DNA from 4 places in the Caldifermentibacillus hisashii genome. Region 3 is predicted to be linked to each of the others. Evidence: riboswitches for the same ligand, from Rfam matches in the RefSeq annotation. Region 3 holds a riboswitch; each other region holds the start of a gene.

Region 1 (7,905 bases), 1.1 Mb from region 3:
TAATTCTACCGTATTTTTCAAAGCTTCCTCGGCACTTTGCCCTTCTGATACCGGTGATTGATCTAAAATACTTAGTTTTAAAGACATTTTTCCATCCTCCTTAAGCGTTTTTGTTCAAATGATATGAATTCGCATATAGTGGAAAATTTCAAGTTTTAAGTATTAGTTCGCAAGCCGAAAAAATTTTATATTTTTTCGGTGACCAGAGACTTCGATAGCATTACCTCGCAAGCGAAAATGATTTTTCGCTGATTCCGGCTCTCCTCCTACCTATTACTGAGTTTTCCTTGCTTGATATTTTCGATAGGCTTTTGCATTTATATAAAAGAAGTAGCTTTTCGTACCACCTAATTTTAATAATTTTTGTGACAGTTCCTTTAATGATTGTTGTTCATCAACTTTCCCGTCGGATAAATATAAACCAAGTAAGCCGCGATTAATTAACTGATGAAATTTCCGATCCGGTAATTCCTTCGTATGTGTATCTGCCTCTTGTAAAAATAATCGAAACCTACGATACAGCTGTTCATGATTTTTATAATAAAAACAAAAGTTCAAATCACCGCCTTCCCGATCTTCTTCCTGGTCAATGAAATAATCGAGGAGGATGTGGAGCCCCTGAATATATGGAAAATAACCGTTGCGAATGGCTAATCCATCTTTTTCGGTAAAATCATCCCGCGTCGCATAGGCAACTAAACAAAAAATCCCTAATGTTGAACCGGAACAAGCGGAAAATTCAAACCATTCCATTTCCGGGAGATTCGTTTTTGACTCGTTAAACCATTTTTGTAACCGGGGAATCCGCTCCTCTACTTTCACATGTTTATGTACCTGTAAATCACAGTAATACTGGCATAGCTCAATTAAATATTCTTTAATCATTGGGTAATGCTTTATTTTTTTCAATACATTTTGGCAAGTTGTTACCAATTCCTGCAAATAGTTGCCATCCTCTTGATCATCCCGGTACCTGTAATAGTTCGTTCCCCCTTTTCCGACAGTCAATGCGGTTATCATGGATTCATGAAGTGCTCGAAAATCTGTCGGGTCTTGTGAATTGGAACGATCACATAAATTATCCAAATAATCACTGATTGTTTGATAAGCAATAATGAAGGATATAACTTTCGGATAGTTTTTCTCTGCCAAAAGAGCCAATATTGATCCACCTTCACAATGGAATCGTTTATTCTTAATACTTAAAAGCGCCTGTTTTCGCAATTCTTCATTCGGTATTTCATTCGCCCGCTTTTTCCAATAGTCTAGTTCCTTATGAACAGCTGGAAAAATTTTCTTATATGAATGAATCATTAACGTTATTGGGCCAGATGGAACTGCCACTTGATTCGCCTCACTTATCACTTATTACAATATAGTTTTTTTATATAAAGTATATTATATCGAAAAACAACTTGAATTTGTAATGACCTGTTTTTTCCGGCGTAGTTTTCTTTATTCTAACTTTACTCCTATGTTAAGCGTGAATAATTAATTATTATCATGTAAAATAGACTAGGTAGATTTTCATGAAGGGTGGAGTTGGATGTATAAAATATATCCCTATAAAGGGAAATACCCAAAGATTGCTGAAACGGCTTATTTGGCTGATTTTGTTACGGTAACCGGAGATGTGGAAATTGGGGAATATTCCAGCGTGTGGTTTCAAACGGTAATTCGTGGTGATGTGGCGCCGACAAAAATCGGGAATAACACAAATATTCAAGACTTATGCATGCTTCACCAAAGTCCCGGTAATCCGTTGATTTTGGAAGAGAATGTGACTATCGGGCATCAGGTTACCTTGCATAGTTGCATCATTCGTAAAAATGCGCTTGTCGGGATGGGTTCCATTGTTCTTGATGGCGCGGAAATTGGCGAACATGCTTTTTTAGGTGCCGGAAGTCTTGTCCCACCCGGCAAAAAAATCCCGCCACATACAATGGCTTTCGGCAGACCGGCAAAAGTAATCCGGGATTTAACTGACGAAGATTATGAAGAAATGAATCGGATTTACAAAGAATACCGGGAGAAAGGGCAATATTATAAAAATTTAAGAGACAATAACTAAAAAGACCGGATATCTCATTTCCCGGTCTTTTCATCCACTGCAAACTATTGAATAAAATCTACCTTTGGACCAAAGAACTCATAGCGAATATGGTGTTCAGGCAAACCCATCTGATTTAATATTTGAACAACAGCTTTCATAAAGGGTACCGGTCCACATAGATAACAAATAGTATTTTTAGATACAACCTTTTGTAAAAATGAAAGATCGATATAGCCGATATGATCACAGTCGGTCTCCTCAAGATTTTTTTGTTCTAAAACTGTATAAACTTTTGCCTTGTTTAGTTTTTTCGCAAGCTCCTTAACATAATCACCGAACGCTTGCACATTTTCGTTTTTGGCAGCTTGGATAAATGTGATTTCACGTTCGCTATTATCCTTAACCAATGTCTCAAACATACTTAATAACGGCGTAATTCCGACTCCACCGCTAATGAATGCGACAGGTTCAGTTTCTTCCGTATTTAATACAAAATCTCCAGCCGGTGCACTGATTTCTAGTTGATCCCCGACATGTACATGATCATGTAAATAATTCGATACCACACCCAACGGTTCACATTCATTTTCCCGTTTTACAGAAATGCGGAAATAATCATTCCCGGGTGCACATGATAAACTATAATGGCGATTATGTTTGAATTTTTCATCGGGTATGCTTAGGCGAACTGTTATGTATTGCCCGGGTAAGTAAGTTGGAATAGATGCGCCATCCGTTGGTTTTAAATAAAAAGATGTAATTACTTCACTTTCTTTAATTTTATCAATAACTGTAAATGCTTTAAAGTCAGTCCAACCGCCTTTTTGTAAGCTGGCTTCCCGATACATTTCCCCTTCAACTTGAATAAATACATTGGCAATTTCCTCATACGCTTCTGCCCACGCTTGCAAAATTTCATCTGTTGCTGCTTCACCCAATACCTCTTTAATTGCGGCCAATAAGTTTTCACCAACAATCGGATAATGTTCCGGTCTAATGCTTAAAGCCCGATGTTTATGGGCAATTTGTTTTACTGCCGGTAAAATTATCTCTAATTCATCAATATGTTTTCCTGCAGCAATGACTGTGTTGGCTAAAGCAGTCGGTTGAGTTCCTCTTCGTTGGTTCACATGGTTAAAATAATTTAACAGTTCAGGATGATTTTGAAACATTCTTTTGTAAAATGTGCTTGTAATCGTTGTGCCATATTCCTCTAATACAGGTACGGTTGATTTTACAATTTTGACTGTCTTTTCAGATAACACTATTACCATCTCCTTTAACATGTAAATTAAATACATCTTTAATCTAAAATAATTCTCTCTTTAAAGCAATATTTAAAATACATCTTTTAAAAAACGTTCACAATTAATAAACTGGTACTTTAATCGGTGGAAGAATTGATTGTCAGTTGAACTAATCAGATGTATGTGGGTACCCCCTCTCCTACCTATTTTCCTCGTTGACTATAATTTTTTGGGGCCTAACCTTGCTGTTATCTGTGGGATTTTCTCCATTCCCCACTCATGGTCAGTTTTGAACCAAACGGACGTATGCGAACAGTTCATCCTCTACCTTCTTTATAAACTCGAAAATATTGAGATAGGAATCTTCCTGCCCGTTAAAATAATAAATGTAGTATAATTGAGATAGCCGTAGTGATAATAATCTATCCATGCAAAATCTATGATTGGTGATGATAATGAAACTGACTTCTTATACAGATTTTTCTTTACGAACATTGATCTATTTAGCTTCACTTGAAACAGATAGACTTTGCAATATTCAGGAAATTTCAGATGCCTATGGTATTTCAAAAAATCATTTAATGAAAGTGGTTCATCACTTAGGAAAGCTTGGAATTATTGAAACCGTACGGGGAAGAAACGGGGGTTTTCGTTTGGCCCTTCCACCCGGCGACATCAATATCGGTAAACTTGTCCGGCAAACAGAAGATGGTTTTTATTTAGTTGATTGTTTTAATCCCGACACCCCGAATGCTTGTGTCATTACTCCGGTTTGCGGACTTTCTCATATATTAAGAGAAGCTTTACAGGCGTATCTTCATGTTTTGGATAAGTATACACTGGCCGATATTGTAAAGTCGCCCGAGGCCTATCAGGAATTACTATTTAAAGAAATACAATGAGTAGCAAACCATAGTTATACAAATCTGAAATCAATTTCTAAAATCTCTTTATTAGGATTTAACTTCTCCCATGGACTTTATAACTCAAGAAAGGGGCTGTCCAGAAAGTCATTTTTTCGACTTTTGGATGCCCCTTTCTTGTTTAAAAAACTTGATAAATCAATATTTTAAATGATTCGATATTAGAAGTTCTCCACAATAATTATCCCATTGCTGCTTTTTTCAATAACTCAGCTTTATCTGTTCGTTCCCACGGCAAGTTTATATCCGTCCGACCAAAATGTCCGTATGCCGCTGTTTGTTTATAAATCGGTCTGCGTAAATCAAGCATTTTGATAATTCCGGCCGGTCTTAAGTCAAAATGTTTACGGACTAGATCAACTAAAACTGCTTCATCAACTTGCCCCGTCCCGAATGTATCAATAGAAATTGAAACCGGTTGGGCAACCCCAATCGCATAAGCAAGCTGTACTTCACATTTATCGGCAAGTCCGGCTGCAACAATATTTTTCGCCACATATCGGGCAGCATAAGAAGCGGAACGATCCACTTTCGTCGGGTCTTTTCCGGAGAACGCACCGCCACCATGATGAGCATAACCCCCATATGTATCGACAATGATTTTTCTCCCCGTTAACCCGGCATCACCTTGTGGTCCACCGACAACAAAACGGCCAGTCGGATTAATAAAAAATTTCGTTTTATCATCAATAAACTCGTTTGGAACAACCTTTTTAATAACGAATTCATGAATATCCTTTTTTATCTGATCCAAATTTACTTCTGGGTGGTGTTGTGTTGAAATAACAATTGTATCGATTCGAACCGGTTTGCCATTTTCATCATATTCTACAGTTACTTGAGTTTTCCCGTCCGGACGCAAATATGGAATAATTTCTTCTTTTCTAACTTCAGCAAGCCTCCGTGCCAGCCGATGCGCTAATGATATCGGAAGCGGCATCAACTCACTCGTTTCATTGCAGGCAAAACCAAACATCAACCCTTGGTCTCCGGCACCGATTGCTTCGATTTCATCATCAGTCATCAAGCCTTCGCGCGCTTCCAAAGCTTGGTTAACGCCCATCGCAATATCCGGTGATTGTTCATCGATGGCTGTCAATACGCCACAGGTCTCTGCATCAAACCCATATTTTGCCCGCGTATAACCAATTTCCCGAACCGTATCCCGTACTATTTTTGGAATATCAACATAAGAAGTTGTGGAAATTTCTCCAAATACAAGCACTAACCCGGTTGTAATGGATGTTTCCGCAGCAACACGGGCATTCGGATCTTCGCTTAAAATCGCATCCAGAATCGCATCTGATATTTGATCGCAAATTTTATCCGGATGTCCTTCCGTTACCGACTCTGAAGTAAATAGATGTCGTGTCCCCATAATTTTCCTCCTTAAAATCGCGCTGGCATTCATTTTATAAAAGTAAAAGCCAGCTTTTTATTTGAAACGGATACAAGCCAATGCCCAGGATCAACATCGGAACGTTTTTAAAACATCTGCTTTATTATATTAATAAGCATTCCCCATTCAAATTGGAGATATAATTATACAAAAATCTAAAGAAAACTCGGTGACTGCCGAGCCATTAGGCGAAAGCAGAGCCGTAATTGCACTTATGCGTTAGGAAAGTAGAAATTGAAAAATTTCTACTTTCCTATTAGCAAAAAAAAACACCTTCCCATGAGGAAAGGTTGCGCACGTCTTCCTTTCACTCTTATCGTTCAAGGAATCACCTTGCATCGGTTAGCACCTTACTTGCAATAAGTAGGTTGCCGGGTTTCCTCGGGCCTGTCCCTCCACCATCTCGGGATAAGAGTATCCGTTATAGATAAATCATACATGATATGAGAAATATGTCAATTGTTTTAAACAGAGATTAAAAAAGTTTTTTAGAAAACCAATTCAATTCCGTTATCTAAATTAGAAAAATGAGCTTAAAAATGAATGGAAAATGGGGCAATTTTTTTCTTTGAATAGTATAGACTAATAAAATATATATGTTATACTATTTTTCGAAGGGTATGAGAAAATAACAAAGGGGAAGGTTTACTAATGAAAATGGTAAGTACGGTAAACAGTCTGTATGAATTAGTAAATGGAAATAATATTTTAGTACAATTATCCGTTCCACAGTTAATGGAAAAAATTATTAACAATAAAGAAGGCTTACTAACTGACAAAGGTGCAATCAGTGTAACAACCGGGAAGTATACGGGGAGATCACCGAAAGATAAATATATTGTTCAAGAAAACTCTGTGCTGAATAAAATCGATTGGGGCAGTGTCAACCAACCAATCTCAAAAAAAGTATTTAACAGATTGTATCATAAAGTTTTGCATTATTTAAAACACAAGAAAGAACTGTACGTGTTTAAAGGATTTGCCGGCGAAGACAAATTATATCAACTGCCAATCCAGGTGATAACCGAATATGCATGGCATAATTTATTTGCCCATCAGTTGTTTATCCGCCCAACCGAAGAAGAATTGAAAAATCACCAAAGTCAATTTACAGTTATTTTTGCACCGGATTTCAAAGCTGATCCGGTCATTGATGGCGTTAGATCGGAAACATTTATTATTATTTCTTTTGAAGAGAAGGTTGTTCTGATTGGTGGAACAGAATATGCCGGTGAAATGAAAAAATCAATTTTTACAATTATGAACTATTTGCTTCCCGAGCAAGATATTTTCTCTATGCATTGCTCTGCCAATGTCGGGGATGACGGGGATGTTGCACTGTTCTTTGGCTTATCCGGTACCGGTAAAACAACGCTATCAACAGATAAAAACCGGCGTTTAATCGGGGATGATGAACATGGCTGGTCGAATCACGGCGTGTTTAATATTGAAGGCGGATGCTATGCGAAGTGCATTCATCTATCCCGAGAAAAAGAACCGCAAATCTATGATGCGATTAAATTCGGGGCCGTTTTAGAAAATGTTGTAGTAAACGAGAATACAAGAATACCGGATTTTGATAATGGTAGTTTAACGGAGAATACACGGGCCGCTTACCCGATTGATGCGATCGATAATATTGTTCAACCAAGTGTAGCCGGTCACCCGTCAACGATTATTTTCTTAACGGCCGATGCATTCGGCGTACTTCCACCGATTTCAAAATTGACAAAAGAACAAGCCATGTATCATTTCTTGAGCGGGTATACAAGCAAACTTGCCGGGACAGAACGTGGGGTGACTGAACCGGAAGCGACCTTTTCCACCTGCTACGGTGCACCGTTCTTACCTTTACCGGCCAAGCGTTATGCGGAAATGCTCGGCAAAAAAATTGATGAGCATAAGGTGCAAGTATTTTTAGTCAATACCGGTTGGACAGGCGGCGTTTACGGTGTAGGCAACCGTATGAAGCTTGCTTACACTAGGGCAATGGTGCAAGCTGCGATTGAAGGAAAATTGAAACATGTGGAGACCGTCAAGGATGAAATTTTTGGACTTCATATCCCGGTTCATGTTCCCGGTGTTCCGGATGAGGTGCTTTTACCGAATAAAACATGGAAAGATGAATTGGCCTATAAAGGAAAAGCAAAAGAATTAGCAGGGAAGTTCCGGGAAAACTTTAAGAAATTTACCGATATTGATGCGGAAATTGAGAAACTTGGAGGACCAATTGCGTAATAACTGATAGAAAAAACAAGGACCGGATATGGTCAGCAATCCACC
Region 2 (7,905 bases), 330 kb from region 3:
ACTATATATGAGGACTAAAAATCATCATTTTTTAAAACGAGGTTTAATTTCAAATGGAAACGATAATGACAAAGAAAACAAATATAAGTACTTTCATTGACTTATTTTGTATGGTTCTTGGAACAATTATTACTGCTTTTGCACTAAATATGTTTACCATACCGGCAGGGTTATTATCCGGAGGGGTAAGTGGTTTTTCCCAATTACTCAACCATTTTATTCCTATTAACGTTGGTGTTTATTATTTCCTTTTAAATATACCATTACTGATCTTAGGATATATTTATCTGGGCAAAAAATTTAGCTTCTATACAATATTAGCAACAAGTTTAGTTTCGTTTTTCTTATTAATAGTCCCGATTAAACATATTTGGACGGATGATCCTTTACTATCTGCTATTTTCGGTGGGGTTTTAAATGCGGTCGGTTGTGGTCTTGTTCTCCGTCGCGGCGGTTCGGAAGGCGGTTTTGATATATTATCACGGGTGATTGCAAAATATCGTAATATCACAGTCGGAAAGTCAAACTTAATTATTAATACAATTATTGTTATTTTATCCGGCTTTATTTTTAATAGCGAAATTGCCTTGTACACCATTATATCGTTTTATTCATCCATGAAAACTTATAATATTATCTTAAACCACGTTGATCGCATCTCATTATTGATTATTACAGATAAAGGGAAAGAAGTGAACGAGGCGATTACAAAAGAACTTCATCGCGGGACGACAATGTGGAATGCAAGCGGTGGCTATACCCAAAAGGACAAAACAGTGTTGTATTGTGTTATCATGAAAGGTGAAATGCATCAATTAAAACAAATTGTGAAATCAGCAGATCCAAAATCATTTGTCAGCATTATTTCAACGCAAAACGTAATTGGTCGGTTTCATCAGATTTGGTAAAGAAAACTCGGCAACTGTCGAACCTCTAGGCGAGAGCAGAGTCATAGTCAGCGAAAAAATATTATCGCTTGCGAGGTAATGCTACTGAAGCCTCTCTAGTTCACCGAAAAAATATAAAATGTCCCGCAATAAGCGAATTCGTATATTTGCCGGACATTTTTGCATTTTAAACGTAAAAAAATACGTCTTTCATAGATGGCCCATTTTGAGTAAGCCGAAAAAATATCTGAACCAAAAACAGAATAAAAGACATAACATATTAGCCAACGTCAACATGTTATGTCTTTAACATTCTTTTTTCCCACCATAACGGCGAGACAAGCCCCCATATCAAGATACTTCATTTAAAAAGGTGGGATAAACAGCCCGTTCAACTAACCATTAGTAAGGAATGAAGAACCTCCCACGTATTTATTTCCCTAATGTCAATAACATTTCCCGAACGGTTTTACATGCCACTGCAGTTGATGCGCCTGAAGGGTCATATGGTGGTGATAACTCAACCACGTCTGCCGCAACAATTTGGTTCAATTTTTGCATATGCCCAATTGCATCTAATAAATCACGATATGAAATTCCACCCGGTTCCGGTGTTCCAGTGCCGGGAAAAATGCCCGGATCAAGAACATCAAGATCAATCGTAATATAAACAGGCACATTAGCTAATTCGTCCATCTTTTCCGCAAATGTTTCAAGAGAAAATTTTTCCAAATATGTATGTTCTTTTGCCCATTCAAATTCTTCTTTTAAACCGGAGCGAATCCCGAATTGGAAAATCCGACCGTCACCGAGAAACCCATGACAATTGCGAATGACTGAAGCGTGGGACAGTTTTTCACCTAAATAATGTTCACGTAGATCGGTATGCGCATCAATATGGATCAAATGTAAGTCCGAATATTTTTCATATGCTGCTTTAATTGAAGAAAGACTAACAAGGTGTTCTCCCCCTACCATTAGAAATTTCTTCCCATCAGTTAAAACGCCCCGGCTATATTCAAAAATAATATCCATTACCTTTTCGGTATTTCCAAATGGCAAGTCTAAGTCCCCACCGTCAAAAGCAGCTATATTCTCCAAATCCCGATCCAAATATGGTGAATAAGTTTCCAAACCATATGAATCCGTACGAATTGCCTGCATTGCAAAACGGGTACCCGGACGGAAACTCGTTGTTCCGTCAAAAGGTACCCCGAACAAAACAAGGCTTGCTTCTTCATAAGATTTATCACAACCGATAAAAGTACTTATATTCATATTTTTATTCCCCATCTACTAGTGCCTCCCTTACGTAATTCGGCAAACAAAACGCCCGCGGTGGAGTTCGGTATTGTAATATTTTGTTTGAATCTTAAATTTTTTCCAATCTTCCGTGTGTAAATCTAGCAACGGATCGTACACCTTTGAAGCAAAGCCGAATAACCAGTGACCGGAAGGATATGTCGGCATATGGTACTAATAAACATGCGTAATAGGAAAAATATGTTTAATCTTTTTGTGTGCCCTTTTCATATTTTCTGCATATTCAGTAAAATATGGTGACTCATGCTGATTAATTAAGATTCCATCATTTCTTAATACTCGATAACATTCTTGATAAAATTCGATTGTAAAAAGACCTTCTCCTACAGAAATCGGATCAGTGGAATCAACAAGAATTAAATCAAACGACGCATCGGGTGCTTTTTTCACATAAGCCAAACCATCCTCGAATTTCAAGGTCATTCGCGGCTCTTCCTCGATCCCGCCGGCAGTAACAGGTAAATACTTTTGACACAGTCGAAAAACACGTTCATCAATTTCAACCATGACCACTTCTTCAACCGATTTGTACCGTAAAACTTCACGAGCCGTACCGCCATCACCGCCACCGATGATTAGAACTCGTTTTATATTTGGGTTTGTGGCGAATGCGGGGTGAACAATCATCTCGTGGTAAATAAATTCATCTTTTTCATTTACCATCATCAAACCATCTAAAGTGAAAAATGTGCCAAACTCCTTACCCTTATAAAAATCAATTTGTTGGAAAGGTGTTTTTTCACTATAAATTTTCTCATCGTAAGCAATGGAAAATTTGCATTCATCGCTCCACGATTCCGTGTACCAATTCATTTATGACATCATTCCTTCACAACTTTAATATGGTTTGCCTCTTTTGCTTCAGTTAATACACTCCCGATTGTTTGACAGTAATAATGATATTGATTGAGCACCTCGTTGGAAATTAATTCTCCCGGTATAACAAGAGGAATACCCGGCGGATAAATCATCAATGTATCCGCACTTATCCGTCCAACAGCTTGATCAATCGGTATAGATTCTTGCTCAGCATAAAAAGCATCGCGCGGAACAAGAACTAATTTATTTACTTCACTTGTTGTGACGTGAGTAGAAATGATCGTTGCATGTTTTCCATACTTTTTCTCAATATCCTTCAAGGCAAAAACTAGTTTGTCGATGGATTCTTTCGTGTCGAACGAGCTAATCACAGCCATAATGACATATCCTTCAGCCAATTCCATTTGAATGCCGTATTCTTCTTTTAAAATTGTGTAGACATCAAAGCCGGTAAAACCAATTCCATTTACACGGATAACAAGTTTTGTCCAATCATATGATTGTTGGAAATATTTCTCCACGTAGGCTTCTTTTAATACTTCATAGTTCGAATTTGCTTCAATGGACAGAACAGCATCCATTACAATCGGTTTTAATTCCCTATACCGCTTTTTTCCAAACAGAACCATCTCTCTTCGTGCCACATCCAAAGAACTCATTAACAAATAGTTCGCACTTGTTGTTTGTAACATATTCACTATTTTTTGCATACGTTCCGGAGCAATTCGGTTCCCTTTTAATAATAGTAATGAACTTTGGGTTAAGGAACCCCCTGTTTTATGCATGCTAACGGTAACTGCATCAGCTCCGGCTGTAAGAGGATCGATATAGTCATCAGGCATAAAAGCCAAGTGAGCACCATGAGCACTGTCGACAAGAACTGTTACACCCCGTTCGTGGGCGAGTTCACAAATTTCCACCAATTCATTCATTACACCAAAATAGGTTGGATATGTGACAAGGATTGCTTTCGTTTCCGGATTTTCATTTAATGCCTTTCTTACATTTTTAACAGACACACCGTGGGCAATCCCAAAATGCAAGTCGACTTCGGGTTGAATAAATATCGGTTTTGCCCCGCTCAAAATTATTCCATTCATAACGGATTTATGACAATTTCTCGGTACAAGAAGCGTTTCACCCGGTTTTACTGCTGCTAAAATCATGGCAATAATACCAATTGTCGTACCGTTAACTAAAAAATAAGCATGATCGGCTCCAAATGCATCAGCCGCTAATTCCTGGGCTTCTTTGATTACCGATTGGGGATGGCTTAACAGATCAAGTTCTTTCATTGAGTTGACGTCCATCCGCATTGTCATATCCCCGAGAACCATTCGTAACGGATTCATTTGTGCCCCCATTTTGTGACCCGGGACATCAAATGGTGTAACATCTCTTCTGGCATATTGAACTAGTGTTTGAAATAAGGGCAATTGATTGTGATCTAATTTAGGCGCTGCTTTTATCAACGGTTGTTCAAATTCCAGTAGTTTGTTCATCATCGGCAGCCACCACTATCATTAAGTGTAGTAAGCACCTTGTCGAACTCCATTGCCCTATTAGAAATTTGCTCATGTACCTTACAAGTTCCCTCTACGATTCCGCAAAGTTCATTTGTGTTTCCTGTATCAATGAATGCAGCGCAGGTAATTTGTACAGTATTTTGGACAGCTGTTGTCATATTTTCCCTGCTCGCATGAGTTGTACTTGTTGGTGAAAACACTTCACAAGCTGCTTTAATAAACGGTTTTTGAAGGAAAGTTGAATCCCGCCCTGCATCAGGTATTTGATTCTGATATCCTTCTATTGCAGATTCCGATATGAATAAAAATTTCTCTGCCAATATTAACCACTCCTAACACAATTTTTTTGTTTAGGCATAAAAAAAGCTCTCCAAAGGCAAGGAAAGCTTCGATTAATATCAGCTGCTTATCCTCTTATTGCTCACAAAATGTACTCATTTTGTGCTCAGGTTGGGCACCCAATATTTAGTTCTGTGAACCAAACTGGTTTGCCACCGTATCTTAGACCCCTCGTCTCAACGGCTATTAATAAGAGAGAAACTTTTATTTATGCTGGAATAATAATAAAGGATTTAAAAAGACATGTCAATTTATTTTGGAAATGTCTTAATAAAATTTTTTTGCACGTTTATAGGTTTACCATAAACTCCAAGAAAGTAAACATTTCTATAAATCATATACGAATGGCACAATATTTTTTATCCTCATAGATATATTTATTAAATATTTTGTAAAATATTTTCAAATAACCTTTTTGGGTGCAAACCTTAAATAGGAACTTGGAATTTATCAAATTATTGATAAAATAGTAATATACAAATCTTTCATATAATGGAGGCAAAACTATGTTAATTCCTTATAAAGGAAAAACACCAAATGTTCACGATAGTGTTTTTATTGCTCCGGGGGCATATTTAATTGGTGATGTAACAATAGGAAAGGAAAGTTCCGTATGGTTTAATGCCGTTTTACGCGGTGATGAAGGGCCCATCATTATCGGAGAAAAATGCAGTATTCAAGATAATGTAACCATCCATCTTTATGAAGATCATCCGACCATCATTAAAGACGGTGTAACAGTAGGACATAATGTAATTTTACATGGCTGTAAGATTGGAAGAAACACAATTGTAGGTATGGGGTCTACTATTTTAGATGATGCTGAAATCGGTGAACAATGTATTATCGGTGCGAATACACTGATAACCGGCGAAAAAAAAATCCCTCCCCGCTCGCTGGTGGTCGGCTCTCCCGGAAAAGTTGCCCGTGAATTGTCAGATCATGATTTCATGTTAATTCAAGGTTCAATTGAAGTTTACGTACAAAAAGGGAAGGAGTACATTGATATTCTTTCCCAATTAAAAAATAAATAAGAAAGAACGGTTGCTAAAGATACGTACTGTTAACGGGATTAATAAAAATGTACTTGTATTCACTTCAAATAGGGGCATCCGTTTATAAAAAACTTTCCGGGACTGCCCCTATAGGTCGTTTCTATTTAAAACTTGATCGAAATCCGTCTATTAATAAGAGAATTGCTGTAATAATGTGAAGGGCCATTCCGAGAAATGGAATCCAACCTAAACAGGATGTAATAATCCCTAACACACTTCCATGAAAAGATCTTTTTTCCATTATTGAAAATATGAGCGTAATGATATGCAAAACAAACATGATTCCGAGCGGTGCCCAAGCCATACTAAAAATAATGGCTCCCCCTAAAATCGGTATTCCCCAAAAAGCTTCCAAGCCACCCGTAATCAATTTTAATATTGTAGAAACCATAACATTTAATCTCCTCTCACTGCCAGAACAGTATTATTTGTATTATACGATCTATTCATGGAAAGGATTCAAAATTTGATGGAAATCTGGTGGATTTTATGACTCGCCGTTAAGAATGGGATAAAATCAATGCTCGGAAACGGGAATTTTTTACCATAAGAGAAAGCAAAATTGCCCCACAGCCTTGCATGATCGTTTTTACAATCACTTGACCAATAATCGCTGCCGGTACTGCTTCCCAAGGAATAAAGCCGGCACCAAGCGGACTTAAACCAATTATGATAAAAACAACTGAATCGAATAATCCACCAACAAGCCCGCTGTATAACACCCGCCAACTCATCGGTAATTTTAAGCGCGAATAAATTTCGGTATCCGTCGACTCGGCGATAAGAAATGATAAAGCTGAAGCCATCACAATCCATAAGGTGTCACCTAAGAGATAAGATGAAACGGCAGACAATATCAGGGCAATAAGTATTAACAGATACGTTTTTCCCTTGCCATATTTATTTTGAACTAAGTCACGGAAAATAAATGTAGCTCCGATTAAAAAAGTACCCCACGGAATATGAAACATTCCTATTTGAACCGGTTGAAATCTGGCTGTAATAACATTCGCCAACACAATAAACATTAAATACAAAATGACTCTCATTAACATCATAACTCCTCATTATTTACTGGTAATCTTTCATAAACTGGCTAAATAAAAAACTACAACGCATGAAAGCGAGAATTTCTCAGGAATTTCGCTGATGACTTGCAACCTTTCTAGGCCAACGAATTTCTATGGTATGTAAGTTCGTAAAATCCGGTTTTAGGAATAATCAGTTGTGATTTCCACAACAACTTTCGTTTTAAATAGCCGTTGAAACATTCGCCTTCATCTGCATATATTTTTCATAACCTTGACGACGTAATTGACAAGCCGGACATTTTCCACAACCATCACCAATTATTCCCTCATAACAAGTTAATGTTCTCTCCTTAATTAATTTAAGAACATTTAAATCATCAGCCATTTTCCAAGTGGCAGCTTTATCCAACCACATTAATGGTGTGTGGATGACAAATTCTTGCCCCATGGCCAAATTAATGGTTACATTCAACGACTTCACAAACACATCGCGGCAATCCGGGTAACCGCTAAAATCCGTTTCACAAACACCGGTGACTAAATGTTTCGCACCGATTTGCTGAGCCAAAATTGCAGCCATTGACAGGAAAATCAAATTTCTACCGGGAACAAAAGACGATGGCAACTCCCCACTCTTTCCGGCTTTTACGTCGATGTCCATTCTCGTTAAAGCACTCGGAGACAGCTGATTTAATAAGTTCATATCGAGAATATGGTGCTTAACCTTTAATTCTTCGGCAATAGATTTGGCACACTCGATTTCTTTTTTATGACGCTGATTATAATCAAAGGTTACCGCTTCTACATTTTGAAACGTATTGAGAGCCCAAAATAGACAGGTGGTGCTATCTTGCCCCCCACTAAATACAACAACAGCTTTTTCATCTTTTAGCATCGCTGACACATCCATTTATTAAATAGTTTT
Region 3 (7,905 bases):
AATCCAGCTGACGGCAATAGCTGATTTATCTACGCCGTATTTGTCTCCTACTTCTTGAAGTTTGGCATTTAATTCCGGGAATTTTTCATTATCGATAAAAAACCCTTCAAATTGACCGTATCTGAATGGTGACCATGCTTGAACAGTTATATTATTTAGACGGCAATAATCAAGTACTGAATCATCCCGATTGATTCCAACAGCATTTGTCATATTTACGTTTAATCCGGCATCAATCATACCCGTGTGCATGACACTCAATTGCAACTGATTAATAATTAAATCTTGCTTAACATACTTTTTTAGAAGTTCGATTTGCATGGGGTTTTGATTACTGACACCAAAATATCTTACTTTCCCGCTTTCTTTCAATACAGTGAATGCTTCTGCCACTTCCTCCGGCTCCATTAAAGCATCCGGGCGATGAAGTAAAAAGATATCGATGTAATCCGTCTTCAATCGTTTTAAACTGCCTTCAACAGATTCTATAATATGTTTTTTCGAAAAATCAAAGCAGATGTTCGTCCCGTTTTCCTGTCTGATTCCGGCTTTTGTTTCCAAAATCATGTTTTCACGAATGGAAGGATTTGAAGCAATCGCTTCCGCAAAAATTTCTTCTGATTTTCCCCCGCCATAAATATCCGCGTGGTCAAAAAAATCAATACCAAGTTCCAGTGCATGATGAATAACTTTTTCTGCTTCTTTTACGGATAGTTTCCACATTCCCATACAGCCTAAGGCAATATGAGGAGCTTGTAAATCACTTTTACCAAGTTGAATTCTTTTCATCATTTTCACCTCTATATCATTTCTACATTTAGCTTACCATATTTAAGTCTAAAAATAATTACAAGTTCATGAACAATTCACTGTTTCTCCAAATATCAACAAGGGGATGTCCAAAAGGTCAAGTGCAAACCTTTCAACATCCCCTACTTAAGATTTATTTATTTGTATTACAGTTTCTTCAAAGCAATTGACACAATCCTTTTTCTCCATCTTCAACTTAACATTTATTATTTGTCTTACAGGACATTAAAATATCTTGCTTCCGGGTGAGCGACGACAAATGCAGTAACAGAGGCTTCCGGCTCCATCATAAACCCTTCCGTCAACTGGATGCCAATTTTTTCAGGTTGCAGTAATTTAAATAATTTCGCTTGGTCTTCTAAATCTGGACATGCCGGATAACCGAATGAAAACCGTTGACCTTGATATTTTGCCTGAAAACGATCTTTCATTGAAAAATCGAGCGGATCCGGAAATCCCCAACGATCGCGAATTAATTGGTGAGTTCGTTCTGCTAACCCTTCCGCCAGTTCCAACGCCATGGCCTGAATTGCATGACTTTTAAAAAATTCACACTTTTCCTTAAACTGAATAGACAACTTGCGAATATTTTCCCCGGCTGTTACAGCAAACAAGGCTATATAGTCATGAGGAATATCCTCCGTCTGTTCACTCACATAATCAGCAATACATAAATATGGCGGCTTTTCTTGTCGTGGAAAGTTGAAAGTTTCGATGATTGTTTTTTTCGTTTCTGCATCCAGAATATGGATAGAATTTCCTTCACGATAAGCAGGAAAAAATCGGTAAATTGCAGACGGTCGGAACCAATTTTCCATTTTTCCTAATTCGAACAATTCATCGATCACTGCTTTTATTTCCACTGCCTTTGCGTGATTTTCAGCCAGCATTTTGTTAATATTTCCTTTTAGTCCAAAATGATGTCCAATCAACATTTGCATATTCACATAAGGAATAATTTGATCCAGTTCTATATTTGTCAATATATGTTCGTGACAATCAACCGGTTGAAAAACAATCGGTTTCGATACATCAGACTTGTTTACTTGTTTCTTTTCCTCTGTTTCAGCAACTTTGGAAAATGAGTTCGCCTCTTTCTTTTCCGCATTGTCAGAAGAGAACGTTTCCGGCTCCTCCATTAAACGATTGGCCAAGGCTAATCCATCCATTGCATCTTTTGCATAGAGAACCGGTCCATGATATTCCGGTGCAATTTTATTTTCAGTGAATTTTCGTGTTAAAGCGGCACCACCGACAAGAATGGGAACAGAGATGTCTTGGCCTTGCAAATCTTGGGCAGTTAACACCATTTGTTGTGCCGATTTTACCAGCAACCCGGACAATCCAATGATATCCGGTTTTTCTTTTTTTACTGCTTCGATTAATGTTTGCGGTGCTACTTTTATTCCTAAATCGATCACTCGGAATCCGTTATTCGATAAGATAATGTCAACTAAGTTTTTTCCAATATCATGAACATCCCCTTTGACCGTTGCCAGCAACACTTTCCCCTTCCCGTTTGTCTCCTGCTTTTCCATGTAAGGTTCAAGAAAAGCAACAGAAGCTTTCATTACTTCCGCACTTTGGAGGACTTCCGCAACAATCAGCTGATTATCGTTGAATAACTTGCCAACAGTATCCATTCCTTGCATCAAAGGTCCATTGATGATATCCAGTGGATTTTTATATTTTTCTAACGCTAATTTTAAATCATCGATTAATCCTTGTTTTGTCCCTTCCACAACATATTGCGCCAGCCGTTCTTCCAAAGATAAATGAACATCCGGTTGTTTTTCTTCTTTCTTTTTATCACGATAAAAATTGGTAAATTCAGCAAGGGTTATATCATTTGTTTCAAATAATAATTTTTCTGCCAAAATCCGTTCTTCTTCGGGAATCGAGGCATACCGTTCTAATTTTTCTGTATTCACAATTGCATAATCTAACCCTGCTTGTGTACAGTGATATAAAAAAACTGCATTCAGTACTTCTCTACCGGCCGCCGGGAGTCCAAATGAAACATTACTGATACCAAGTATGGTTAAACAATCGGGGAATGTTTCTTTTATCAACCGGATTCCTTCTACTGTTTCTTTGGCAGAACCGATATATTGTTCATCACCGGTACCAACCGGAAAAACGAGCGGGTCGAAAATAATATCAGTAGGTGAAATGCCGTATTCATTTACCAAAATATCATATGAACGTTTTGCGACAGCTAATTTTTGCTCCCTCGTTAAAGCCATTCCACTCTCATCAATGGTACCAACAACAACAACGGCCGCACCAAATTGTTTCATGAGCGGAATTATTTCATGAAATCGTTTCATGCCATCTTCTAAATTTATCGAGTTAATAATCGACTTCCCTTGGATATATTCCAGTGCCCGTTTTGTAACCTGCCAATCGGTTGAATCAATAACTAAAGGAACCTTAACTTTCTTGACAACTTCTTTGATAAACTTTTCCATATCATGAAGCTCATCCCGATCCGGATCAGCAAGACAAACATCAATGACATGGGCTCCGTTTTTCACTTGATTGCGGGCGATTTCAGCCGCTTCTTCATATTTCCCCTCTGAAATCAAACGTTTAAATTTCCTTGATCCGATCACATTCGTCCGCTCACCAACAAATAGCGGTCGCATCGTTTCATCATATCTTAACGGTTCGATACCGGAAACACGATGTTCATGCCGTTTTTCGCCTAACGGTCTCGGTTGAATGTTTGAAAGTACTTTAGCCAATTCACGAATGTGGTCCGGTGTCGTTCCGCAACAACCGCCGGCAATATTTAACCATCCTTTTTCAGCAAAATCTTTTATTTTTTGCGCGAGTGACAGCGGCGTTTCATGGTAATGTCCTTCTTCATCCGGAAGTCCGGCATTCGGATAACAGCTCACGGCAATTTCGGCCATATCAGCTAAAGTCCGGATATGATCCGTCATAAATTCGGGTCCGGTTGCACAGTTGAGTCCCACAGCAAATGGTTTGATATGTTCACTTGATATATAAAAAGCTTCAATATCCTGCCCGGCTAATGTTGTCCCCATTGGTTCGATCGTTCCGGACAGCATAAGCGGAACTTGAATGCCCATTTTTTTTGCCGCTTCCTGTATGCCCAAGAAGGCTGCTTTCACATTTAACATATCTTGACTCGTTTCCAGCAGTAAAAAGTCAACACCACCGGCCAATAAACCTTCTGCTTGAACTTGGTAATTTTCCACTAATTGATAAAAGGTGGCACCACCGGTCACGGATAACGTTTTTGTTGTCGGACCCATTGAACCCGCTACAAAGCGGGGCCATTGTTCTGTAGAATATTTTTTTGCCGCCTGTACAGCCAATTCCGCACCTATTTTATTAATTTCAAAACTTAAATGACCAAGCCCGTACTCATCAAGAACAAGCGGGGTTCCGCCGAATGTATTTGTTTCGATTATATCCGCACCCGCTTCTAAATAAGCTTCATGAATACTTTTTATCACGAGCGGAGCCGTTATATTCAAGTACTCATTACAGCCATCGTATTCCTCTCCCCCGAAGTCCTCTATGGAAAGTTCTTTTTGCTGAATCATTGTTCCCATTGCTCCATCCAGGATGAGAATCTTTTTTTCCAACTGTCTGTTCAACTTATACACTGGTAATCTCCCTTTCTACTTTCATCTGTTCTTTTTCATGAATGTAATTGATGAGTTCAACAGACATTTGATAATTTAAAAACGGGGTAATCAGATAAATGCCGTGAAAGAGATCAAAGGCGACATCAATCAAATGTTTCGCAATCGCAATCCCTTCCCGCTTCCCTTGTTCTTTATCATTTCCTACCTTTTTCATTTGTTCACGAACGGAATCAGGCAGTTTAATTCCGGGTACTTCATTATGAATGAATTCCGCATTGCGAGTGCTCGTTAACGGCATAATCCCGATATAAATCGGAACATCTAAATGTTTCGTTGCGTCATAGATATTAATAATCAACTCTTCGGAATAAACCGGTTGTGTAATAAAATAATCGGCACCGGAGTGAATTTTCTTTTCTAATCTAGCAACTGATTTTTCAATAATTTTTACATGAGGGTTAAAAGCAGCCGCTACTGTGAAATTTGTTTTTTCTCCTAAAGATGTTCCGGAATAGGATAAACCTTCATTAAATTGCTTAATTAACCGAATTAAGTCAAATGAAGTCAAATCAAAAACCGATGAAGCTCCGGGAAAATCACCAATTTTTGTCGGATCACCGGTTAATGCTAAAATGTCATGGATACCTAACGCATGTAATCCCATTATATGTGATTGAATACCGATTAAATTCCGGTCCCGGCAAGTTAAATGAACAATCGGGCGGAGATGATAACGATTCTTCACAATTTGAGCACAAGCAACATTACTAATCCGCGGTGATGCCAAAGAATTATCCGCAAGTGTAATTGCGTCAATCTTTGCGTTTTTTAACGCGCTAACCCCTGATAAAAATTGACTCATCGGCAATGTTTTAGGCGGATCAAATTCAACAATAACGGATCTTCTACTTTTTACGATATCAACCAGAGACGGTTCATGAACTTGTTGAATTTGTGTTAATTGAATGATTGGTTTTTCTTTAATAACTTTTTTCTCAGTGACCGGAGAAAGATTTTTCACCGCCTCAGCCATTGCTCTAATATGTTCGGGTCTTGTGCCGCAACATCCTCCCAATAAACGGACCCCTTCTTTTACGAATTGAATCGTTGCTTCATAAAAGTATTGTTCATCCGACTCATATACTAATCGTCCATCTTCCATTCTTGGCAAACTTCCATTTGGATAAGCAGATAAAAATGCACCATTTGGTATAGGGATCTCCTCAAATGATTGAATCATATGGTATGGTCCAAGCCGACAATTCAGTCCAACGATATTTGCGCCAAGATCAATAAGTTGGTTGAAACCTTCCGCCAAAGGAGTCCCGTTTTGCAATACACCCTTTTCATGTAAAGAAACATTTGCCATTATCGGTAAATCTGTTTTCTTTCTTGCTACTTCGAGAACCGCTTTTATTTCATCTAAATCATAATAGGTTTCTAATAAGATTCCGTCAACTTGTTCTTCCAGTAATATGTCCAATTGTTCCTCGAAGCATTGTAAAATATCATTTGTTGAAAAAATTGCTTTTTGGAAAGTCCGGATCCCACCGATTGTACCGAGAACATAAACCGGCTTACCGCTTGTCTTTACCGCTTTTTTTGCGATTTCAACTGCTTTTGCGTTAATTTCTTGTACTTCGTTTTCCAATCCGTATCGGGCAAGTTTGATCCGATTTGCTCCATATGTATTGGTTTGAATGATCTTGGCTCCCGCTTCAATATACTCCCGATGAATCCGTTCAATTTCTTGCGGATTTGATACATTTAGTTCTTCAAAACAACGATCAATCCCATATGAATACAACAGTGTTCCCATAGCGCCGTCCGCTATCAAAATTTGCTTTTCAAGATCTTGTATTAATCCCATTGTGTTCCCCCCCAATAGAAAAAAGCCTTCCAAAGAAGAAGACTTTTTTTATCTAATCTTCTTCTTATCTTTCGTGCTGAAAAGAAAGCACGTTGGATTTAGCACCGTGGTACCCATGGGTATCCGGTTGCTGAAGCTTCATCGGGCCAGTCCCTCCACTTCTCTTGATAAGAATCATCCATTTATTTTTTTAATATAAATTACTCTTACTTTAACGAATTTTGATAAAATAATCAATAAAAAAATGAAAACTTCATAAAATATTTTTGTCTTTTTTTGGCCATTCGTCTATTCCAATCTTGTTCAGTCAAAGTCGGTTAGAAACCGGGCAAATAGTTCAAACCAAATTTTTCTCAATAATATTCCTAATTTTCACCCATTATTTCGTTGCAAAAACTTTTGATAAAAATGAACATTGTGCTTATACTACTAATATCAAGTGAAAAAGATAGAATGGTTTCGAGAGGAGAAAAAATAATGGTAAATGTTTTAATTGTCAGGGCACACCCGCTAAATCAAGAAGTATCTCGGTCTATGAAAGTAACCGATGCCTTCCTTAACGCTTATAAAGAGATGCACCCGGATCATAAGATTAAAGATATAAATTTATATCATGTAAACGTCCCTGAGATTGACCGAGACCTGCTTAATGCATGGAATGATTTGAATCAAGGAAAACCTTTTGATTCGTTATCTGATTCCCAACAGCAGAAGGTAAATATGTTCAATTCATATACGGAAGAATTTCTGCAACAAGATAAAATTATTATTGCGAACCCGTTGTGGAACTTAAGTATACCGACACGATTAAAAGCTTGGATTGACTGTATTACCGTGGCCGGGAAAACATTTAAGTATACGGAAACCGGATCGGTCGGTATTGTGAAAGGAAAAAAAGTCCTACATATTCAAGCAAACGGAGGAGTATATAATGGTTCAGACCCGGCCAGCCAATATGTGAAAACCATTTTTACCTTTTTAGGTGTGACCGACTTTCATCAACTATTTGTTGAAGGGATGGACCATAACCCGGAAAAAGCCGATGAAATTGTAGAAAAAGCAGTCGAAAAAGCCCAACAATTGGCAAAAGCTTTTTAGGAATGACTGTTTATTCTTTATTTAGGATGAACAACAAAGATAGATGGAGGTGAGTCTTTTGGTAAAGGACGATCACAATCATAATGACTCCGGATCAAAATATCACGAAACCCATGCCGGACAATTGCCCGATTACGGCGGTAACAGTAAAGAGGAAAAATTGTTAAAAACAACTAAGAAGAAATAACAGTAAAGTGAAACTTCCATCGGTGGGGTTTTTTATCCCACTGATGCCACAAATAAAACGCCTACGATGGCGTTTTATTGTTTTCCAATTGCTTTTTTAATGTTGATGGTGAAGGTGAACTTCATATTGGGTCCTACACATAACTGAATTTTCATGGGGATTTTCACTGTTCTCCATTTGAACGGTGACATGTTGAATCCCTTTATGAGCCAATTCATGTTCAATGTTCCGTAAAATCTTTTGACAATCAGTGATCGATAAATCCCCGTCAACAACAGCATGGCAGGATAGGGCATTGCTTCCGCTCGTAATGCTCC
Region 4 (7,905 bases), 1.6 Mb from region 3:
TACGTTAATTCATCATCGTGAAGCACTGCACTTCCACCGGTTAAACGCCGGACAAATTCACAGTCATATTTTTTTACCGCATCAAAATTTATAGTTTTTGCCCGCTGAAAATAACCAATGGACAAAGTCGGTTTATTCCACCCGTAAAATCTGAGTGTCGGTGGAATGTTCCCTTGACTGTACCAATTCAACAAACATTCGTCAAACGCCATATTGACAGCCGCACTTAGATGACCGGTGTCAATAAAGGCCCACTCGGTTTGCAATAAAGATTCCTCCAATCGGGAATGTCACAAATATCCATTTAATCCCAAATTTTAGTATTCCCTATTATTTTAGTATAATTTATTTAAAATGTATATAATTAATCACCAATTATGAATCGTTTATGGAATCTTTGAATTTTAGAACGACAATCAAGTGTTTTTCCAATTAGCACTTGCAATAGGTGGATTGCATTATGTTTTCGCCGATCATTTATTTTTAAAAACGCCAAGATTCCCAATCCGCTGTACAGCTTCAAATAATCGGGATTCATCCATTAATAAACCGACCCGGATGAACCCCTCTCCGTACTTGCCAAAACCATTACCGGGTGCAACCGCCACATCAGCTGCATCCAACAAATAATCAGCAAACGATTGACTGGTAAACCCATCCGGTACCGGAAGCCATGCGAAAAAAGACCCTTTTGGGGCAGTAACATCCCAGCCGATTTGTTTGCATGCATCAACAAAAGCATTGCGCCTAGATTCATAGCGAGCAACTAACTCTTTTACACATGTTTGATCCCCGCTTAATGCGGCAATGGCTGCTTTTTGCACTGCGGGAAAAAGGCTGACATAAAGATGATCCTGAATCAAGTTTATTGCTTCGATAATGGTCGGGTTACCAACTGCGAATCCGACGCGCCAGCCGGCCATATTATAAGTTTTGGACAAAGTATACATTTCCACACCAATATCCTTTGCGCCATCCGCTTGCAAGAAACTAACCGGTTTTTTTCCGTCGAACCCAATGGCACCATAAGCGAAATCATGCATGACCGTTATCTCATGTTTTTTTGCCAATTTCACAGTTTGATTGAAAAAGTCAAGATTCGCAACAGCTCCGGTCGGATTGTTCGGGTAATTTAAGTAGAGCAGTTTTGCCGCATCCAATACATCACTGGAAATGGCATTATAATCCGGTAAAAAGTGATTTTCCGCCTTCAATGGAAATAGCTCATATTCTACGCCTGCCAACACAACTCCCGATAAATAATCAGGATAGCCCGGGTCCGGTAAAAGCATGAGGTCGCCCGGGTTAAGTAAGCACATGGGAAGCTCGACCAAACCCGCTTTTGCGCCAAAAAGAATGGCCACTTCACGCACCGGATCCACATCTACATCGTATTCTTTTTTGTAAAAATCACACACCGCTTCCTTTAATTCGAGAAGTCCGCGGAATGGTGAATATTTGTGCGTATTTGGATCTTCAACCGCTTTTTGTAATGCTTGAACGATATGTTTCGGTGTCGGTTGATCCGGATTCCCTTGGCCGAGGTTAATGACATCACGACCATCCTCAATGGCTTTATTCACCTTTCCGACCAAGTTTGCAAAGAATTGGGTCGGTAAACTCTTTAGCTTTTCTGAGTAGTCCATTTTATCTCACCTTTTGTATGGAAAATTGGTTTACATAATAAAGTTTATTTTAAAAAAACGAACAAAATTGGTGTTATACATGAAAATCGTTAGCATTATCCATCCAATGAATAATTGAATATGTTTGCAATTTTAACACTAATTTTATAATCTAAAAATATATATGTCTAGTGGGTGATGATAATGAAAATGGCAATTGTACAGATGGATATTGCTTTTGGTGAACCGGAAAAAAATTTTTTGCAAGTAGAAAGTTTTATTTCACAAGCGGCCAAGCAAGATGCCGATGTGATTGTTTTCCCGGAAATGTGGAATACGGGATATGCCTTGAAAGGACTCGAAACGTTGGCAGATAAAAATGGAGAGCAGACAAAAAATATGCTTAGCCGACTTGCAAAACAACACGCTATGCATATTGTCGGCGGTTCTGTTGCAACAAAAAAAGCTCAAGGGTTCTTCAACACGATGTATGTGGCAAATAGGAATGGGGACATTGTCGTAGAATATGATAAAGCCCATTTATTTCCGTTAATGGATGAACCTGTTTATATGCAGCCCGGGCAAGCGAAAAATATTTTTAAGCTGGATCATGTGGAATGTGGTGGTGTCATTTGTTTTGATTTACGTTTCCCAGAATGGATTCGGGCACATGTGCTTGATGGAGCGAAAATAATGTTTATCCCGGCTGAATGGCCGAAACAACGGATGGATCATTGGGAAATCTTGTTGCAGGCCCGTGCAATTGAAAATCAATGTTTCGTAGTTGCAGTCAATCGGGTAGGAAATGACCCGGATAATGAATACAATGGGCATTCGATGATTATTTCACCGTGGGGAGAAGTGTATTTAAGCGGTGAAGAAGGAGAAGGCATCTTTTATGCAGATATCCCGCTAGACGAGGTTGATCGTGTTCGAAACACCATTCCGATTTTTCATGCACGCCGGCCGGAATTATATTAAAAAATTACTATTGTCATAGTTCCGGTCCTAAAAACCAATCTTTTGGAAAATTAATTTTGATTATAATATTGACAGACTTAGTAACAATCATTAAAATAAAATTTATAAAAATTATATACGGAAAACATTTATCTTATCACGAGTGACTGAGGGACAGGCCCTATGAAGTCACAGCAACCCCCTGAAAAGGGAAGGTGCTAACTCCTGCAGATTGGTTCGCCATCTGAGAGATAAGAGTTTGAGATCAATAGATGTCAATGCTCCTTTCAGATGAGAGGGGCATTTTTTGTTGGTGGCATTTTGTGCGTAATGGTGAACACATTGCCGGAGATTCATATAGTAGGATTTTCATGGACATGAGAGAGGGGTAACCATGATTGATATAAAGAATTTAACAAAAACATATTTTTCAAAAGATCGTGAAGTAAAAGCAGTCGATAATGTTTCTATCACTATTCACGATGAAGAAATATTTGGTATCGTGGGCTATTCGGGAGCGGGAAAAAGTTCATTATTGCGTTGTATCAATTTACTGGAACGACCGACTTCCGGAAAAATTACGGTTGATGGGGTGGATTTAACCAAGCTGGATAGCAAAAGGTTACGTCAAGCACGTTTAAAAATTGGAATGATTTTCCAACACTTTAACTTGGTGAGTCAAAAAACAGTGGCAGAAAATATTGCTTTTGCATTAAAAGCATCGAAAACACCGAAAAACAAAATTGAGAAACGGGTGGCTGAGCTGCTCGACATGGTCGGTCTAGCGGACAAAAAAGATGTTTATCCCGGGCAACTTAGCGGCGGGCAAAAACAGCGGGTCGGAATTGCCAGAGCTTTAGCGAATAATCCAAAAGTCCTGCTATGTGATGAAGCAACATCGGCATTGGATCCAACGACAACAAAATCAATTTTAAATTTGCTTAAAAAAATTAATAAAGAGTTAAACATTACCATCATCATCATTACTCATGAAATGGATGTCGTCAAAGAAATCTGTCATCGTATGGCAATTATGGAGAATGGTAGAATCGTAGAACAGGGGAATGTGTATGATATTTTTGCTTCCCCGAAAGAACAGCTGACGAAGGAATTTATTCAAAGTGTCGTATCCTTTGATTTACCGAAAGCAACTTTACGATTGGTGAAAGGAACCTTAGTGAAGTTGCTGTTTAGGGGTGAGGTTGCCGGTGAAGGGGTGGTATCGGAAACATTAAAGAAGTTTCAAATTAACGGAAATTTTCTACATGGTTCCATTGAATACATCCAGGAACGGCCACTGGGAATTTTTATTATGGAACTTACCGGCGATCAAGAAGAAATAAATAAAGCGATTCACTATATTGAACATCGAAACGCGGAAGTGGAGGTGCTGAACAATGGAATTTGATGTTGCCCATTTAGTTGAAATGCTGCCGGAAATACAGACTTCATTTTTACAAACATTGTACATGGTGGGAATTTCCTTACTAGTCTCCTTGTTGATTGGATTGCCATTAGGGTTCTTACTTTTTGTAACGGACAAAGGTTTATTTTGGCAAAACCGGGTAATTAACTTAGTAATCGGATTTATTGTGAACGTCATCCGTTCGATCCCATTTATTATATTACTAGTTGCCTTAATCCCGTTAACCATTTTCCTTGTAGGGACAACGATTGGACCTACAGCAGCAAGTGTCTCTTTGTCGGTTGCGGCCATTCCGTTTTTTGCCCGGCTTGTGGAAAGTGCGTTGCGGGAAATTGATTACGGGGTGATTGAAGCAGCCATTGCAGCCGGTGGAACCCCTTGGATGATTATTAAGGATGTTCTTTTACCGGAAGCAAAATCCGGAATCATTTCCAGTGTAACGATTACAATTATTAGTCTGGTCGGAACTTCGGCTATGGCCGGTACAGTTGGAGGCGGCGGAATCGGTGACTTGGCAATCCGCTTTGGTTATTACCGTTACGACGACACCATCATGTTCACAACCGTTATTATCCTCATTATACTTGTCCAAATCATTCAAGTGATCGGGGATTTGTTGGCAAGAGCTGTTAATAAAAACAAATAAGACTAAGGTAACATGCTGCTTAATAATCTTGCAGTTATATAAAAAATATGATGGAGGAAATAAAATGAAAAAAATAAAATCGATTCTAATTGTTTTATCTTCAATCTTCTTACTTGCTGCTTGCGGAAACAGTGGGAGCAAAGAATCATCAGGAAGTAAGGAACATGCAGAAAAGAAAGAAATAAAAATCGGTGCAACAGCCGGTCCATATGCAGACATGGTGAAAAAAGCAATTAAACCCGAATTGGAAGAAAAAGGATATAAGGTGGAACTTGTTGAATTCAGTGATTACATTCAACCAAATATCGCCTTGAATCAAGGAAGTATTGATGCTAATCTATTCCAACACACGATCTATCTGGAAAACTTTGAAAAGGAAAACAATATGGACTTATCTGCCTTAATCACAGTTCCAACAGCACCGATGGGCGTTTATTCAAACGTATTTCATTCTATTGATGAAGTAAAAAACAAAGCGACTGTTGCGATTCCGAATGATCCGACAAATGCGGCCAGAGCATTTAATACACTCCGGGATGCGGGCTTACTAGAAATTAGTAAAGATGCGGATCCATTAACTGTCTCTGAAAAGGACGTTACCAGCAATCCAAAAAATCTGGTATTCCAACCGCTTGAAGCAGGACAACTCCCTCGTGCTGTTGAAAGTGCAGATTTATCAACAGTTCCAGGGAATTTTGCGATTGCAGCAGGGATGAATTTATTAGACGCACTTACATTAGAAAATATGGATGATAAATATCGAAATGTCGTTGCAGTCAAAGCTGAAAATGAAAATAGTCAATTCGCCAAAGATATCATTGAAGTTGTTCAATCGGATGATTTTGAAAAAGTTATCGATTCAGAGTTTAAAGGCTTTGGAAAACCGACTTGGATGGAAAAATAAACCGTTATCGAATGAAAGGGGGCGAATTAAGCTGCCCCTTTTCCATGAACAATTATAAAAACCGGGACAATGATGTTAAAGGTTGATAAAAAGAACCATTCCAAGGTCGATTAGCTACCATATGTTGTTTTGTGTGAGGGAACGGCTAAACGTCCCTTTTCTTTATGAATTATGCAGATGATGCCTACAGTTGTTCAAGCAAAAACCTGGTTGCTAATGTAACACAGTTGACCTTAACAAAATCTTCCGCCATCTGACACTACAGTTGTTCCAGTAAAACCTGATTGCTAATGCAACTCCTTGCTTCTGGTTATGCTTTGGTCGCTTGTTAACACGGTATTTTGCACGGAATGAGGGTCAACATACTCCACTTTATAGCCAATTATGGCAAAAATAATGCCAATAATTGGTACTGTGTAGTTCAGCACCGCATATGGAATATAATCAAACGGGTTAACCATTAACGTTGATGCAATAAACACGCCGCATGTATTCCAAGGAACGAGCGGGGATGTTAGGGTCCCTGCATCTTCCAAAGCTCTTGACAAATTTTTCGATTTTAAATGATATTTTTTAAAGGCGGCAGGAAACATCCTTCCCGGTAATAGGATAGAGATATATTGTTCGGCACAAACCACATTGGTGAAAAAAGATGAGAATTCTGTTATAGGAATTAAACTTTTAGCCGATTTAGCAACCTTCATGATTTTATTTAAAATAACCTCCAGCATACCTGTAGACTCCATGATTCCTGCGAATGACATTGCCACAATCGTTAATGACACGGTGTACATCATATCTTCAATTCCGCCGCGATTGAACAATTCATCCACCAACTTATTTCCGGTTTCAATGCTATAGCCGTCTGTCAGGGCTATTATTGCATTGGAAACCTGATCTCCTTGAACAAAAACTTGGCAAAACCAACCTAAAAAGGCACCCGTTAATAAGGCTGGCAACGCAGGAACCTTTTTTGCCACCATGAGAATAATAATAACGGGTACAAGCAAAAGCCAAGGTGAAATGACGAAAGCTTGATCCATTACTGTTAAAATTTCATCAATATTGGTTCCGTTCATGTCATGTTGACCAATATTTCTTCCTAATATGTAGTAAACAATAAGGGCAATAATTAATCCGGGGATGGTTGTGTATATCATATGTTTTATATGTTCAAATAAATCCGTTTCCGTAATCCCGGACGCTAGATTTGTCGTATCCGATAATGGTGACATTTTATCACCAAAATAAGCACCGGAAATGATTGCACCGGCTACGATAGGGGCGGATATTCCCATGCTGAGACCGATGCCCATGCCGGCAACACCGATCGTTCCCATTGTTGACCAAGAGCTGCCGATGGACAAAGAGACAACACAACATAGAATACAAATACTTACTAGAAATAAGGAAGGGGAAACTAATTTGAGCCCATAATAAATCATGGTGGCAATAATTCCGCCGCCAATCCATGAACTTATGATTAAGCCAACTGTCATGATAATTAAAATGGCCGGTAGTGCAAGACGGATTGCATCATAAATCCCTTTTTCAATCGTCATCCAATCGTAACCATATTTCCAAGCAATAAGCCCTCCGACAACAGCCCCGATAATTAGCGGTACATGAACACCACCTTCAAAAACAATAACCACCAAAGCCATTGAGGATATCATAAAAAGTAATGGTAGTATGGCAGCAAAAAAAGGAATCGCTTTCAATTGTTTATTATCTTTCATATGCTTTCCTCCCGTCTCAAAATATAACAACTTTCACCCATTCAAAAGTGGGCTTTCTCGTTGGGAAAAACTGTAATCCCCTTTCATTATACCAAGGATTTTGAAATAAAAATCAACTAAGACGCACAAAAATTTGTGAAATTGGGAAATCAAAATTCGACTGTACAAGTAAAAAAAGTTATGCTATAATCATTTTCGTAATTAAACAAGCCAACGGGAAGTAGCTCAGCTTGGTAGAGCACTACGTTCGGGACGTAGGGGTCGCAGGTTCAAATCCTGTCTTCCCGATAAATGGAAAAACATTGGTACAAAGCGATTCTTGGACATTCAAGAGTCGCTTTTTTCGTGAAACAAAACTTAAAAATTTGTTGTTTCACAGGCATTTTACAGGGAAAATAAAAAAATCTTTTTTCATATTTGTAAAATCCATTTATTTCACCGCACATAGGTAATTCGTGAACATGAATATTAAGTTGTTCAGCGATTTTTCATACGAATTATTCATTTTGTAATTTTTTATTAGCTGATTTACCTGTCCAAAATAAAAGACATATTATCAACCCATACATGTTTACGGATCCATGTCAAAAAAAGAATACCAACGA

The links. Region 3 has a riboswitch for S-adenosylmethionine ahead of NSQ14_RS08325 (bifunctional homocysteine S-methyltransferase/methylenetetrahydrofolate reductase). Riboswitches for the same ligand answer to the same signal wherever they lie in the genome.
Region 1: another riboswitch for S-adenosylmethionine. It lies ahead of metK (methionine adenosyltransferase); the one in region 3 lies ahead of NSQ14_RS08325 (bifunctional homocysteine S-methyltransferase/methylenetetrahydrofolate reductase).
Region 2: another riboswitch for S-adenosylmethionine. It lies ahead of NSQ14_RS09795 (hypothetical protein); the one in region 3 lies ahead of NSQ14_RS08325 (bifunctional homocysteine S-methyltransferase/methylenetetrahydrofolate reductase).
Region 4: another riboswitch for S-adenosylmethionine. It lies ahead of NSQ14_RS16430 (methionine ABC transporter ATP-binding protein); the one in region 3 lies ahead of NSQ14_RS08325 (bifunctional homocysteine S-methyltransferase/methylenetetrahydrofolate reductase).

Annotation. Positions count from the first base shown of each region.
Region 1 covers NZ_CP155467.1:2,867,070-2,874,974, forward strand. The annotation lists gene NSQ14_RS13900 (LLM class flavin-dependent oxidoreductase) at 1-87, opposite strand, end outside; gene NSQ14_RS13905 (tetraprenyl-beta-curcumene synthase family protein) at 274-1,344, opposite strand; gene NSQ14_RS13910 (gamma carbonic anhydrase family protein) at 1,547-2,071, shown strand; gene hmpA (NO-inducible flavohemoprotein) at 2,116-3,318, opposite strand; gene NSQ14_RS13920 (Rrf2 family transcriptional regulator) at 3,756-4,202, shown strand; gene metK (methionine adenosyltransferase) at 4,405-5,601, opposite strand; SAM riboswitch class I at 5,933-6,037, opposite strand; gene pckA (phosphoenolpyruvate carboxykinase (ATP)) at 6,280-7,860, shown strand.
Region 2 covers NZ_CP155467.1:2,079,235-2,087,139, forward strand. The annotation lists gene NSQ14_RS09775 (YitT family protein) at 54-908, shown strand; gene speB (agmatinase) at 1,320-2,180, opposite strand; gene speE (polyamine aminopropyltransferase) at 2,364-3,023, opposite strand; gene NSQ14_RS09790 (aminotransferase class I/II-fold pyridoxal phosphate-dependent enzyme) at 3,032-4,534, opposite strand; gene NSQ14_RS09795 (hypothetical protein) at 4,531-4,875, opposite strand; SAM riboswitch class I at 4,967-5,090, opposite strand; gene NSQ14_RS09800 (gamma carbonic anhydrase family protein) at 5,401-5,928, shown strand; gene NSQ14_RS09805 (hypothetical protein) at 6,050-6,340, opposite strand; gene NSQ14_RS09810 (VUT family protein) at 6,450-6,998, opposite strand; gene queC (7-cyano-7-deazaguanine synthase QueC) at 7,201-7,875, opposite strand.
Region 3 covers NZ_CP155467.1:1,749,044-1,756,948, reverse strand. The annotation lists gene NSQ14_RS08335 (aldo/keto reductase) at 1-789, opposite strand, end outside; gene metH (methionine synthase) at 1,026-4,451, opposite strand; gene NSQ14_RS08325 (bifunctional homocysteine S-methyltransferase/methylenetetrahydrofolate reductase) at 4,444-6,303, opposite strand; SAM riboswitch class I at 6,365-6,477, opposite strand; gene NSQ14_RS08320 (FMN-dependent NADH-azoreductase) at 6,781-7,401, shown strand; gene NSQ14_RS08315 (hypothetical protein) at 7,460-7,588, shown strand; gene NSQ14_RS08310 (cation diffusion facilitator family transporter) at 7,685-7,905, opposite strand, start outside.
Region 4 covers NZ_CP155467.1:3,390,544-3,398,448, reverse strand. The annotation lists gene NSQ14_RS16445 (lipoate--protein ligase family protein) at 1-212, opposite strand, end outside; gene NSQ14_RS16440 (pyridoxal phosphate-dependent aminotransferase) at 474-1,646, opposite strand; gene NSQ14_RS16435 (carbon-nitrogen family hydrolase) at 1,830-2,606, shown strand; SAM riboswitch class I at 2,737-2,843, shown strand; gene NSQ14_RS16430 (methionine ABC transporter ATP-binding protein) at 2,980-3,993, shown strand; gene NSQ14_RS16425 (methionine ABC transporter permease) at 3,983-4,657, shown strand; gene NSQ14_RS16420 (MetQ/NlpA family ABC transporter substrate-binding protein) at 4,722-5,561, shown strand; gene nhaC (Na+/H+ antiporter NhaC) at 5,849-7,300, opposite strand; tRNA gene NSQ14_RS16410 (tRNA-Pro) at 7,515-7,588, shown strand.